3 regions of the Secundilactobacillus paracollinoides genome follow, and region 3 is predicted to be linked to each of the others. Evidence: predicted binding sites of a transcription regulator. Region 3 holds the regulator's gene; each other region holds the start of a gene.

Region 1 (2,277 bases), 920 kb from region 3:
GTTTCATTTGCTCAATCTTATCGCTGGCGTCTTCCTTGTTGCGCTTTAACTGAGAAATTTCATCTGACACCGTGTTTCGGTTGGCCTTCATGGTCTCACTCTTCACGATGAGGTCACGTCGTTTCTGGTCTAAGGCCAGTAAGTCGTCGATCTCCTGCGCGTCAACACCACGGGTTGCCAACTTTTCCTTCACGAAATCCGTTTCAGTCCGGATCAACTTTAAATCAAGCATAATAGTACTTCTCCCTTCGTTATTGTACCGTCAAAAAAAGCCTCCGCCCCAAAAAATTGGGACGAAGACTTCGCGGTACCACCCAAGTTTGCGGCCTCTGCCACACACTCTCATCGGTAACGGCGATCACCGTACAGGATTAACTGTCCGCTTTCGTGTGATGGAGTTTCGGTCAACGGCTCACAGCTCACACCGTCTCTCTGGAAGACCTACTAAAGTCACACTGCGTTTTGATTACTGTCACTATATTACGATATTTGACCCCTATTTACAAGTCACGTCACCGTAAACTTGATCACAGGCTTTTTATAGCGCGAGGGATGCCATTTTCTCATCGACAAGATCCAGCACTTTTTGTTGGGCATCCTGATCTTCAACGAAGTCCAATTCGTCTCCATTGATCATCATCTTAGGTGACTTATTGTAGTTGGCATACCAATCCACATAGCGTTCATCTAACTGCTTGTAGTAGTCGTAAAGGCTTGGGTCTTGTGCCACTTGCTCGTATGATCGGCCACGTTTCTTGATCCGGTTCAACATCGTATCAAACGAAATGTTGATGTGGATCAAAAGATCAGGGTTCTTTTTATGAACCGCATTCGGCAGTTCTTCCATCATGTTTTGAAGTAAGGAGTCATAAATGTCCACTTCAGTCTGTGTGGCCCGGCCCATATCAGCGTTGAGTTTAAACAGCAATGAGTCTTCAAAGATCGACCGGTCGAGCACCGTTTCGTCATCCTTAAAAGCCTGCTTAATGCTGTCCAACCGTTTGTTCAAGAAATAGATCTGTAACAAGAACCCATATTTCTTGGGGTCTTGATAAAACAACGGCAAAATTTCATTGTCCTCAACGGATTCGTAAAACGCCGGTTTGTTTAAATGGTCAGCCAGCAGGTTCGTTAAACTTGTCTTGCCGGCACCAATAGTTCCTGAAAGTACAATCATGGCTTAAAATTCTCCTTTAACCTTCAAAAGTCAGTACCACCCATTGTATCATCAGGCCAGTGAAATGCAATATGTTGTGGCAAATTATTTCATAGACTTCGTGATCAGCATTCAATAGAAATTGTAACGATGGCTGTTTAATACCATTCTATCAGCATACTGCGGCATTTGATTCATCTGAGCTTAGTATGGCATTCAGGACAACAGAATGACATTCCAGTTTATCGTATTGAAAGTGCTGACTTGTAAAATCGAGTAGGAGGTAATTGATTAATTCAATTACCGACCTCTCACACCACCGTACGTACGGTTCCGTATACGGCGGTTCAATAATTTAAGCACTTTGTATTGACTGGAGTGTCTTGCTCATATTGATGAGTCCAAGGCGTTCCAGTCTTTTGTTTGTCAGAGTATAGGTCAATGTCTTGCTATGCGCAGTTCGCCAATAACCCTTACGGGTATTGGCCATTGTATAAGCACTGGTGCCAGAAAGCCCCAGTTTTACAAGATGATTGACCTTTGTTTTGAGCTTCTTCCACTGTTTCCAAATATACTGGCGAATCCTTGCTCGCAACCATTCGTCTAAGTGACGGATAAAATTGGTCATTTTCCCGACCGAATAGTACTGTAACCACCCACGCATCTTTTGATGAATCTCGTTAAACACCAGGTTTAACGAAACGCCCCGATTGCGCTTGGTCATTTTCCTGAGTGCAGACTTGATGCGTTGCTTGGCCTGCCAAGCAGGTCGCGCATACGCACCTCCTCGACCAACCCCCAAGGAAAATCCCAGGAACTTGGCCCGCAGAGGCGAACTTACTGATGTCTTGTCCTCATTGACGGTGACCTTTAGGTCGCCTTCAAGAAAGCGAGTAACATTAGTCAGAACCCGTTCTCCAGCACGTTTGCTTCGGACATAAATATTACAATCGTCCGCATAGCGGACAAACTTATGACCTCTGGAAGTTAACAGCTTATCCAGTTCGTTGAGATAAATGTTAGCCAAAAGTGGCGATAAGGGGCCACCTTGAGGGGTGCCTTTATCACTTCGTTCAAATAGACCACCATTCATGACACCGCTGGTTAGGAAGCGACGAATG
Region 2 (2,277 bases), 1.2 Mb from region 3:
CCCGCAACTTAGTTAGCGCTTTGATCAGGGCCATGATCTCCATCCGATTATTCGTGGCCCCCCATTCGCCAGCGGAATCGGCGACAATTGTGCCGTCTGGCAGTTCCAGCCGGTAAGCCCAGGCGGCTTTGTCGGTGGCCTTCACATGACCGCCATTGACGTTACCGGTGTTTCGCGAACCGCCATCCGTATATCCGACAATCTGGTCAGGAGTCGCGTGCACTGGCGTTTTAATTGGTCGTTTACCTGATCTGCTATGACCCGCTGTCGGATCAACCCCGGCCATGAATGTTTCGGCGTCGCTACGTTGTTTAAAACTTTTATACACCGCACCGGAAAATCCATCGACCTGTTTTTTGGCGTCATCCCAAGTGGTATAGATACCAGGGTGCCGTCCGTTTTTAATTGCATAATATTTGCTCAAGACTATCGCTCCATTAATTTTGACTATTTATAGTTAAGATGTTGATAAACTAGGCCGTATCAATTTTCATTTACCTTATAATATGCTAAAGTTAAAACTAAGAGTAAGAAAATTAAAGTCGAATGGTCCACTACGTTAATCATTTTCGGCTGTCGTCCCTAAGGAGAATCTTTGATGTCTGCTATCCGCGCCCACCTTATTAACATCATCCAAGCCCGTTCTATGCTGAAAGAACAGCACAATCAGGCAAATGAAATCTTTCCAGAACTCACATTGACCGGTCAATACATTTTACCTGATTATTGGTTAACTCGGAAACGGGAAGCTTTTAAAATTCGTAAGCACACGTTCCTGAAGAAGCATTACAAGTCCTATGTTGCCTTTGATTCTGAAAACGGTCAAACATTATGGATGCATAATTTCTCAGGTCTTAGCCAAGCACTATTTTGGCTTGATACCGGTCTAAAACCGGGTGACTCCGACACATCGGTCTCATTCAAAGACTGGCAGGATAAAAATGCCGACGATATCGTTGCATTTAAGGACCAGCTGCGCGAAATGCACCGCGCTAAGAAAGAAGCCATGTTGGCTAAGAAAGCTTAACGCTATTATTTTACAAGAATCCCCACTAAATTCAACTTGAATTTAGTGGGGATTTTTGTGTGTGCCATAACGTGACAAATTTCAGAAAATGAGTCGACTTTTGTCAGACAAAAAATAGTAAAATTGCCGGCTATCCCTGTTCTCATCAGAATTGTTTTCAGATTAATCGATTTAAATTGACTATTTTCTGAAAATAAAGACTTTCCAAACGTACATTCGATGATATAATGAATTTTGTCGCGAAATATCACCTACAACATGTTGTGGTTGCTTTTGAATTTTATCATTTAATTGTCATATATAGTATTTATTCTCATAATTGGAAGGTGTCCCAAAATGCGCAACTATTTTCAATTTCTTTCTCATCAGCTAAAGGGTTGGCCACAACAGAATTACTATCTCTTCTTCTTTAGCCTGGGCTGCCAAGTGATGACCCTCGTCAACTCACCGATCACTGGTCTGACTGTGCTGACCTTTATCGGTACCACGTTGGGTGTTCTGTGCGTCCTTGCCATTAACGCCGCAAAATCAGTCAACGGCTTCTTGGGGATCCTTTCTGCCATTTGTTTCATGATCACTGGGTTTGCTGCTAAAAATTATCTCAGTATGGCCGAACAATTAGCGTACGTCATTACCTTAGATGTGCCAGTCTTGATCAGTGCTAACTGGAACGTCAACATGGCTGCTAAAATTCGTAAGTTTACGCCCCGAACCTGGGTGGTTGCCATTCTATCGACCATTGTGGTCTACGGTGTCTCAGGTACCCTAATTGGCGCTTTCACTAACGATCCGCGTCCCTGGATAGACGCCATCAGTTTCTCAATTAGTTTGACTGCTGGTGTCATTTGTTTCATGCGCTACAACAATCAATATATTTGGTGGGTGGCGTCAGGACTCGCGCAAATGGTGCTGTGGTTCATCTCCTTCCAGCAGGGTTCAGCAACCCTTGCCATGTTCGTGAACAGTGCAGTGTATCTCGCCAATGATGCGTTGGCCTTTACGATTTCACCTTGGTTCAATAAACATGAACGCTCCCGGGTTGTTCGCCAGGAGGAACAGTATGCTCAAGCTTTAAAGCTGGGACAGGACCACGCCTAGGTAAAAAATGCGTCATACAAAAGTAAAGAGACTGTGCAGCAAGTTGGTGGGGTTGCCACTGGCTTGTTTGCATCAGTCTCTTTTTTAGTTTTTTCTGATTGGAGTGTTTGTGCGCGTTTCGGAAAACAGAAAGCTGCATGTAACCCAACTCT
Region 3 (2,277 bases):
AATCTTCGGTTGCGACCGTGTTTCATGACCGGGACATCCCAGTCATTGACGCTGACCAAGTTGCGCGTGAAGTGGTCGAACCTGATTCACTCGCTTTAAGCCAGATTGCAGCGACGTTTGGCACGGCAATGATTCAACCAGACGGGACGCTTGATCGCCACCGGCTGGGCCAACGCGTGTTTAACGATGAAGATGAACTGGATAAGCTAAATGCCATCACGAGTCCGGCCATCCACAAGGCCGTGAAAAAACAGGTGGCCGCTTACCGCCGCAAACACACGCCGTTAGTGGTGTTCGATGCGCCGACGTTGTTTGAGGGTGACTACGCCTATGACGTTGATGTGATCATGGTCGTTGCGCTGGATACGGCTGCCCAATTGCAGCGGTTAATGGCACGAGATAACATGTCTGAGGCCGATGCGCGCAGCCGGATCAACAGTCAGCTGCCGTTGGCTGAAAAAATCAACGTGGCCGATATTGTCGTTGATAATGGCGGCTCTATTGATAAAACGAAAGCCCAAGTGGTAGAATGGCTTAATAAACTGCATTTGGTCGATTAATGACCAGATGGTTGAAAACGAGGTGAGACCATGCACTGTCCGCATTGCCATCATAATGGATCCCGCGTTGTTGATAGTCGGCCGACCGATGAAGGCCGGGTGATTCGGCGACGACGGGAATGCGAAAATTGCGGTTTTCGTTTTACGACCTTTGAACGGATCGAAGTGACACCGTTACTGGTGATCAAAAAGAACGGGACCAGAGAAGAATTTAATCGTGAAAAGATCCTGCGCGGTATCATTCGCTCGGCTGAAAAGCGACCGGTGGGAATGGACGTCATGACGAAGATCGTTGACGAAGTTGAAAATGAGATTCGCTCACTGGGCGAAAATGAAGTTTCGAGTCAACTGATTGGTGAATACGTTATGAAACGGCTGGCCGATGTGGATGAGATTTCCTACATCCGATTTGCCAGCGTCTACCGCCAGTTTAAGGACATGAGCGTCTTCTTAAAGGAACTCGAAGACGTCATGCAAAAAGATAAAGATAAACCAGACAAGTCTGATCAAAAATAATGAATGGGGGCGTTTCGGATGACACTGGATAACACCACCTCTCTGACCCCCAAAACGACGGTTGCCATAATGGCAACTGGCAGGTTAACTGTGGATCAGCGCGACGTGTTAGATGACCTGTATCAACCGCTGATTGGTGTGGCTGGATACGGGTTGCTGCTCGTTTTGTGGCGTCAGCTTGAATTGACCCACGGCACTCAGGTGCAGCTCAAACACAGTGAATTACTCGACCTGTTAAACATCAGTGTGAGCGAGCTAGAACACTGCCGCCAGCGGCTTGAAGCCCTGGAATTGATTCAAACCTATCGGAACCAGTCAGACAAGCTGCCGGAATTGATCTACGAACTCCAGCAGCCTGTTTCTGCCGGGACATTTTTTGGGGATGATCTGTTAAGCGTGCTTTTGCTTGACGTGGTGGGTGAAAAACAGTTCAAGCGGTTACGTGACCACTTTGTGCGCCCTCAAGCGACCCATGATGGTTGGCAGAATATCTCGCGACAATTTTTAGACGTCTTTCAAGTGAACGACCGGTTGATTGCCACCCCGCCAGCGTTGATCTCGGAAACAAAAGCGGCCTTTAAGGGCAGTGACGATGTGACGAACTGGCCAAAGCAGACGGCAAGTTCGCGCTTTGATTTTGATCTGCTGATCGATATTTTAAAGCGGTCGTACGTCAACCTTGAGGATATTAAGGCCAACCGGGAACTCATTTTAAATGAGCACCTGATGTATGGCCTGACGGAGCCTGAAATGGCGGACTATATTAATCGGGCAACCAATCTAGCGACGAACGCGTTAAATGCCCGCCAGCTGCAAGCGATGATTGCGTCAGAACAACGAAATGCGACGCCAGTGACAACTGGCACGACAGCACAGACGAAAACGGCTGCGGCTAGTGAGCCTCAAAAACAGTCGACGACCAAGCACACGCCGCAGGAACAGGCACTGATCACAGTGGCAAACCAGGTGTCGCCCATGGCCTTTTTGACGAAAATGCACGAGGAAAAGGGCGGTTATGTAACTGGTGGCGAGCAGCGCATTGTTGAAGGCTTACTCAATAAACAGGTCTTTCCTAACGCTGTGGTCAACGTGCTGATCTTTTATCTGCTTATGAATATGAAACAGTCCACGCTGACCCAGCGGTTAACCGATACGATTGCCAATAGTTGGGCTCAGGCTAGCGTTAAAACGCCCGAGGATG

Evidence for each region. The regulator NrdR, encoded in region 3, represses ribonucleotide reductase genes. The targets are predictions, from matches to a motif close to ACACNATATATNGTGT.
Region 1: the regulator NrdR is predicted to act here: its motif matches at 1,242-1,257, upstream of AYR61_RS08770 (deoxynucleoside kinase).
Region 2: the regulator NrdR is predicted to act here: its motif matches at 1,279-1,294, upstream of pnuC (nicotinamide riboside transporter PnuC).

Annotation. Positions count from the first base shown of each region.
Region 1 covers NZ_CP014912.1:2,065,782-2,068,058, reverse strand. Annotated here, with positions in the region: gene serS (serine--tRNA ligase) at 1-232, opposite strand, end outside; gene AYR61_RS08770 (deoxynucleoside kinase) at 539-1,177, opposite strand; gene ltrA (group II intron reverse transcriptase/maturase) at 1,512-2,277, opposite strand, start outside.
Region 2 covers NZ_CP014912.1:1,831,813-1,834,089, reverse strand. Annotated here, with positions in the region: gene AYR61_RS07750 (ribonuclease H family protein) at 1-424, opposite strand, end outside; gene AYR61_RS07745 (hypothetical protein) at 599-1,027, shown strand; gene pnuC (nicotinamide riboside transporter PnuC) at 1,364-2,125, shown strand.
Region 3 covers NZ_CP014912.1:2,983,437-2,985,713, reverse strand. Annotated here, with positions in the region: gene coaE (dephospho-CoA kinase) at 1-560, shown strand, start outside; gene nrdR (transcriptional regulator NrdR) at 591-1,076, shown strand; gene AYR61_RS13115 (DnaD domain protein) at 1,095-2,277, shown strand, end outside.